Constrictibacter sp. MBR-5: one gene and its partner. The protein of the gene in region 2 binds, or shares a complex with, the protein of the main gene of each other region. Links are inferred from orthologs where the notes say so. Each region holds a gene or a part of one and is shown on either strand. Other genes may lie near its edges. The genes, in order: tldD and ABIE65_RS04700.

What was found.
Region 1: the proteins of ABIE65_RS04700 (region 2) and tldD are in contact, whole or in part, in a solved structure (PDB 5NJ9), measured with the Escherichia coli proteins. The link is inferred for Constrictibacter sp. MBR-5 from one-to-one orthologs.

Annotation. Positions count from the first base shown.
Region 1 is NZ_JBEPTK010000001.1:472,020-475,246, forward strand. What follows is about bases 318-3,226. They hold tldD (metalloprotease TldD), read left to right. Parts: upstream 318-1,009; coding sequence 1,010-2,443; downstream 2,444-3,226. Other genes in these bases: coxB (cytochrome c oxidase subunit II), read right to left, coding at 318-628; ABIE65_RS02235 (DUF1289 domain-containing protein), read left to right, coding at 2,459-3,094; ABIE65_RS02240 (NAD(P)-dependent oxidoreductase), read left to right, coding at 3,191-3,226. Also shown: more of coxB, read right to left, coding at 1-317; more of ABIE65_RS02240, read left to right, coding at 3,227-3,227. UniProt on the Escherichia coli protein: Metalloprotease involved in CcdA degradation. Suppresses the inhibitory activity of the carbon storage regulator (CsrA).
Region 2 is NZ_JBEPTK010000002.1:156,098-159,281, reverse strand. The notes cover bases 286-3,151. They hold ABIE65_RS04700 (TldD/PmbA family protein), read right to left. Parts: upstream 2,459-3,151; coding sequence 1,112-2,458; downstream 286-1,111. Other genes in these bases: ABIE65_RS04695 (Rossmann-fold NAD(P)-binding domain-containing protein), read left to right, coding at 2,589-3,151; ABIE65_RS04705 (UDP-2,3-diacylglucosamine diphosphatase), read right to left, coding at 286-926. In the rest of the region: ABIE65_RS04710 (glycosyltransferase family 4 protein), read right to left, coding at 1-141; more of ABIE65_RS04705, read right to left, coding at 138-285; more of ABIE65_RS04695, read left to right, coding at 3,152-3,184; ABIE65_RS04690 (hypothetical protein), read right to left, coding at 3,178-3,184.

The DNA of each region.
Region 1 (3,227 bases), on a different replicon or contig from region 2:
CCTCGCGGTCGATCCGTACCCAGGTCTCGTTGAGACGGCCCGGCACGGCGTCGAGCTTCACGCCGAACGACGGCACCGTCCAGGAATGCAGGACGTCCGAGGCCGTGATCAGCAGGCGGATGTTCGTGTCCACCGGCAGCACGATCGGATTGTTCGTCGCGAGGAGGCGCGGCTGCTCCGGCTGGCGCTGATCGTCCTCCAGCATGAGGCTGTCGAACGTGAAGTTGCCGTTGTCCGGATATTCGTAGGACCAGTACCACTGCCGGCCGATCGCCTTCAGCGTCAGCTCCGCCTCGTCCGTACGGTCGAGATAGTAGAGCAGCTTGAAGGAGGGAACGGCGATCACGACCAGGATGATCACCGGAATGCCCGTCCAGAGGACCTCGATCAGCGTGTTGTGCGAGGTCTTGGTCGGTTCCGGGTTCCGCTTCTCGTTGAAGCGGACCATCACATAGATCAGGAGCCCCAACACGAAGAGGGTGATCAGCGTGATGATCACCAGCAGCAGGTTGTGGAAATCCGCGATTCGCTCCGCTTGCGGCGTCGCGGCCGGCTGCAGGCCGAGCTCCCATGGCCGCGGCTGCTGTGCCGATGCTGGACCGGCCAGGACGGCGAGAGCCGCCGTCATCAGGACCGTCCGCAACCGATCCGACTTCCGTAGGATCATCCCCTGCGTACCTCTCGATCGCTTATGGTCTCCAGGGCCGAGGGCGTCACAGCCGCGACCCGGAGTGTTCCAACATACGCCAGCAGACCGCCGTATCCGTGCGACCTGATGTCGCTCGATTGTCCGGTCTTGCCACGCCCCGCCCGCCGTCGCCGGGCCGTTCTCACGGTAGCCCAAACGCAGCGCGCACCTATATAACAGGCAGCCGTTGCGCGCCCAAGCCCGAACCAGACGCCCGTCCGCGGCCGGCTGCCGCGTCGGGGCGGCGACTTCGGCAACGGCGGTATCGTCGCCCGATCTGCACACGACCTGCTCGACCACCTGCACCGATACGGGGACCACATGACCTGGATCAATGCGACCGACGAAATCTTCTTCGGCAATACCGGGCTCGACCGCGACCGCGTGACGCGCATCGTCGCGGAGGCGCTCGACGGTGCCGACGACGGCGAGCTTTTCCTCGAGCACGCCGCGTCCGAGAGCCTCGTCTTCGACGACGGCCGGCTGCGCTCGGCCAGCTTCGACGTCAGCCGCGGCTTCGGTCTGCGTTCCGTCGCGGGCGAGGCCGCCGGCTACGCCCACGCCTCCGACCTCAGCGAGGAAGCGATCCGCCGCGCCGCGGAGACGGTGAAGGCGGTGCATGCCGGCCACGGCGGCACCCTGGCCGAGCCGCCGCAGGCGACGAATCGGGCGCTCTACACCGACGTGAACCCGCTTCAGCAGGTGCCCTTCGAGACGAAGGTCAAGCTGCTGGCGGAGATCGACGCCTATGCGCGCAGCCGCGACCCGCGCGTGCGCCAGGTGTCGGTCTCGCTCGGCGGCGAGTGGCAGGCGGTGCAGATCCTGCGTGCCGATGGTCACCGGGTGGGCGACATCCGTCCGCTGGTGCGCGTCAACGTCTCGGTGACCGTCGCCGACGGCGACAAGATGGAGAGCGGCTCGCACGGCGCCGGCGGCCGGCGCGGCTACGACATGTATATAGATCCCGCGCACTGGCACGCCGCGGTGGACGAGGCGCTGCGCCAAGCGGTGCTGAAGCTCGACGCCGTCGCGGCGCCCGCGGGCGAGATGCCGGTCGTGCTCGGGCCCGGCTGGCCCGGCGTGATGCTGCACGAGGCGGTCGGCCACGGTCTCGAGGGCGACTTCAACCGCAAGAAGACATCGGCCTTCGCAGGCCTGTTCGGCGAGCGGATTGCCGCACCGGGCGTGACCGTGGTGGACGACGGCACCCTGCCCGACCGGCGCGGCTCGATCAGCGTCGACGACGAGGGCACGCCGTCGAACCGGACCGTGCTGATCGAGGACGGGCGCCTCGTCGGCTTCATGCAGGACCGGATGAACGCGCGCCTGATGGGCATGCGGCCGACCGGCAACGGCCGGCGCCAGTCCTTCGCGCACATCCCCATGCCGCGCATGACCAACACCTACATGCTGGGCGGCGACCGCGACCCGGCGGAGATCATCGCCTCGGTGAAGCGCGGCCTCTACGCCGTCAATTTCGGCGGCGGCCAGGTCGACATCACCAGCGGCAAGTTCGTGTTCTCCGCCTCCGAGGCCTACCTGATCGAGGACGGCAAGGTGACCGCCCCGGTCAAGGGCGCCACCCTGATCGGCAACGGCGCAGACGCCCTCACCCGCATCGACATGATCGGCAACGACATGAAGATGGACGAGGGCATCGGCACCTGCGGCAAGGAGGGCCAGGGCGTGCCGGTCGGCGTCGGCCAGCCGACGCTGCGGATCGACAAGCTGACGGTGGGCGGCACGGCCGCATAGGCCGGGCGAGCACGCATGGGCAAGAAGAAGAAGATCGCCTCGCCCTGCATCGGGGTCTGCAAGATCGACCGCGCCAGCGGCTTCTGCGTCGGCTGCGCCCGCACGCCGGCGGAGATCCGCCGCTGGAAGCGCGGCGACGAGGATGAGAAGCGTCTGATTCTCGCCGCACTGGCCGGGCGCATGCCGGCCGCGACCCCGGGCAAGCTGCGCACGCATACCGGCGGCTGCCATTGCGGCAACATCGCCGTGGCCTTCGAGACGCGCCGCAAGCGCAAGGCCCTGCGGCCGCGCGCCTGCCAGTGCGGGTTCTGTCGTGCCCATGGCGCGCGCACCGTCGCCGATCCCGAGGGCGCGCTGCGCGTCGCGGTGGCGGACACGGCGCGGTGCAGCCTCTACCGCTTCGGGCTGCAGACCGCCGATTACCTGATCTGCCGCGACTGCGGGGTATACGTCGCCGCCGTCATGCGCGACGGCGACGCGGCGTGGGCGACGCTGAACATCAACGCCCTCGCGGACGCCGCGAAGTTTCCGAAGAAGACCTTGCCCGTCGACTACGACGCGGAGGACGTCGCCGGCCGGGTCGCACGGCGGCGCACGGCCTGGACGCCGGTCATCGACCTCAGCCTGGGCGGGCGGCGGGAGGCCGCCTGAAGCACGGTCGTGGCGTCGTCCCGGCGCCGTCCTCCCCTTGCCGCCGCGGCGGGGCGCGCTGCATAGTCCCGCCGCCGACCAAGGAGGGACGAACGGATGGCTGACAAGAAACCGGTTCTGGGCTTCATCGGTC
Region 2 (3,184 bases):
AGCGACGCTGCGATAGGATTCGGGGCTGATCACCCTAACCGTATGCCCCTCGGCCTCGATTAACGGAATGACCGTCGCGTAAGTTCTGACGACACCATTGACCTGCGGCGCCCAGGCGTCTGTCACGAGGAGTATCTTCATGCTGCCTGCGCCACCAGTTCGGGCACCGTGCGATCGACGACCTGCGCCATCTCCGCCCAATGAAGGATGTGCAGATGACCGCGATCGTCTTCTACGAGCGCAGTGCAGCTCTCTACCCAGTCACCATCGTTGCAGTAGAGAAGCCCATCGAAGTCGCGGATCGCGGCCGTGTGGATGTGGCCGCAGATCACGCCATCGACGCCGCGCCGCCGGGCAGCGGCAGCGACCTCCGTCTCGAACCTGCTGACGACCTGGACCGCATTCTTTACCTGCCGCTTCAGGTAGGCCGACAGCGACCAATAGGGCTTGCCGAATAGACGTCTGCCCCGATTGAACCAAGTGTTGAGCATTAGGGTGAGCGTGTAGGCATGGTCGCCGAGAACAGCCAGCCAGCGAGCATAGCAGACAACCGCATCGAACTCGTCGCCATGCACAACCAGAAGGCGACGACCATCCGCAGTCTCGTGGATCGCCTCGCCGACGATGCTGATGCCACCGAGTTCCGTGTCCAAGTAGCCGCGCATCAACTCGTCATGGTTTCCGGGAATATAGACGACCCGGGTCCCAGACAGCGCCTTGCCGAGAAGCGCCTGGATCACCTCATGGTGCAAAGCGTCCCAGTAGCCACGGCGCTGAAGCCGCCAGCCATCGACGATGTCGCCGACCAAATAGAGGTTCTCGCATTCCGTGCGGCGCAAGAAATCGAGAAGCATTGCTGCTTGGCATCCGCGCGTCCCTAGATGAACGTCGGATATCCAGATTGTCCTGTACCGAAGCTTCCGCATCACCACCCACCCCTGTGGATGCCAAACAATGATGCCGGTCTACAGGACTAATGTGACATCTTCACTTCCCGGACAGCCGACCTAACAAAATATATTATCCCTACAAACGGAAACGTCATGCACCCGAAACATAATCGCAATCTGCGAAGAGGTAGGCTTTGTAATTTCAGCCTGCGAGGCTCTACTCAGCGCCCAGCGACAGTCATGCCCTCGATCATCAAGGTCGGCGCGTTAACCGCCGCTCGGAACACGAGGTCGTCGGCGGCGGTCAGCGCGAGGAACATGTCCTTTAGGTTCCCAGCGACGGTAATCTCGCTCACCGGATACGCAATTTCACCGCGCTCGATCCAGAAGCCTGCGGCACCGCGGCTGTAGTCGCCCGTCAGAAGGTTCACCCCTGTACCGATCATCTCCGTCACGAGAAGCCCTTGGCCTATTTCGCGGATCAACTCGGCTGGAGATTGCCTACCAGGCTCGAGGTAGAGATTCGTCGTCGACGGAGACGGCGGGCCGCCGGTTCCGCGGGACGCATGGCCTGTGCTCGAGAGTCCGAGTTTGCGAGCCGCATAGAGATCGAGTACCCAACTCTTGAGGACCCCGTCCTGGACCAGCAGGGTCCGGCCGCTTGCGAGGCCTTCGGCGTCAAAAGGCTTCGATGCTAGCCCGCGCGGCTGCAGTGCATCGTCCACAATATTGATACCTTGCGGAAAAATCCGATCCCCCATGCGGTCCTTCAGGAAGCTGGTGCCTCGAGCGATCGAGCTTCCGTTGATCGCCCCGGCGAAACTGCGCAATAGCCCCCCCGCCAGCCGCTGGTCGATGATGACGGGCACTTTAGCGGTGGCGGCCTTGCGCGGGTTCAGCCGCCGGACCGCCCGTTCTCCGGCACGGCGACCGACGGCTGCGGGATCGTCTAGGTCCGCTCCGTGAACGGTGCTGCTGTAGTCATAGTCGCGCTCCATGCCGGTCCCGGAACCCGCCAGAGCGCTCACGCTGACGGAGTGGCTCGATCGCGCGTAAGCACCGGCGAAGCCGTTCGTTGCGGCCAAAGCGATTCGCGTCAGGCCCCATCCGGCCTCAGCACCCTCCGAGTTCGTCACGCCCGAGACGGCCAAGGCCGCCTCCTCGGCGGCGCGCGCCCTGTCGACGAGGGTTGCCGTCTCCGGCTCGGTCCAATCGCAGATGTCCAAGTCAGGCACCTGATGCGTGATCTGATCTGGATCAGCGATCCCGCAGAAGGCGTCCTCCGGCGCTACGCGAGCCATTGCAACGGCGCGTTCAACGAGTTCGGACACTGCTTCAGGCCGGCGGTCGTTGCCAGAAACGATCGCCTGCCTACGGCCTATGAAGACGCGAAGACCAAGGTCGTACCCCTCGCTTCTCTCCAGCCGCTCCGGGCGCCCGAGGCGCTGCGCGACAGAGATGGAGTGGCCCTCCGCCATCAGCACATCCGCCGCATCCGCGCCAACGGATTTTGCCTTCGCCAAGACATCGGCGAGGAAGTTCAGCAGATCGGCGTCAGGGGCAGTCATGTCAGCTATGCTTCCGTTGCGGCATGGGCTTCATGCGTAACACATTGCCCGTGGGCTGCGGCGGTCAAGATCCCGGGGCGCACGGGGATCCGTCGCAGAATTGCACTGACACGGTCAAGGACGAGGCACGATGTCGACAACATCTGCGCACGCGCTCGTCGTCGGCGGCACGGGAATGCTCAGAGAGGTCGTCCTACGGCTCGCTGCGAAAGGCGACGTGGTTTCCGTAATTGCCCGCGATGCAGCGCGCTTGACTGCCCTTGCAAGGGACGCTCCGACGCGCATAAATCCCATTGCCGTCGACTACTCCGACGATGAAGGTCTTGCGGCATCCCTTGCCGACGCAATCAATCGCGTCGGCCCGCTGGCACTCGCGATCCTCTGGCTTAGGCCCGGTGCACCGCGCGCCCTGGACACGATCGCGCGGATGGCGGACGAGCGCGCTGGTGAAGGCGCTGCGACTAAATGCCGTCTTTTCCGGATTCTCGGTAGCGCGGCAGCGGATCCCGCATTGCATCGGAGTGGCAATGGCAGCCGGTTTCGCGCAATGGAGGGTCTTCAGTATCGCGAGATCATCCTTGGGTTTCGCATAGAAGAGACGGGTTCGCGGTGGAATACCAACGCCGAGATCGCCGCAGGCGTGGTCCACGCGGTGGAGAACGATATCGACGGCCTCGTCGTCGGCGTTGTGCGGCCATGGAACGAGCGGCCTGCCGTCGCTAACGC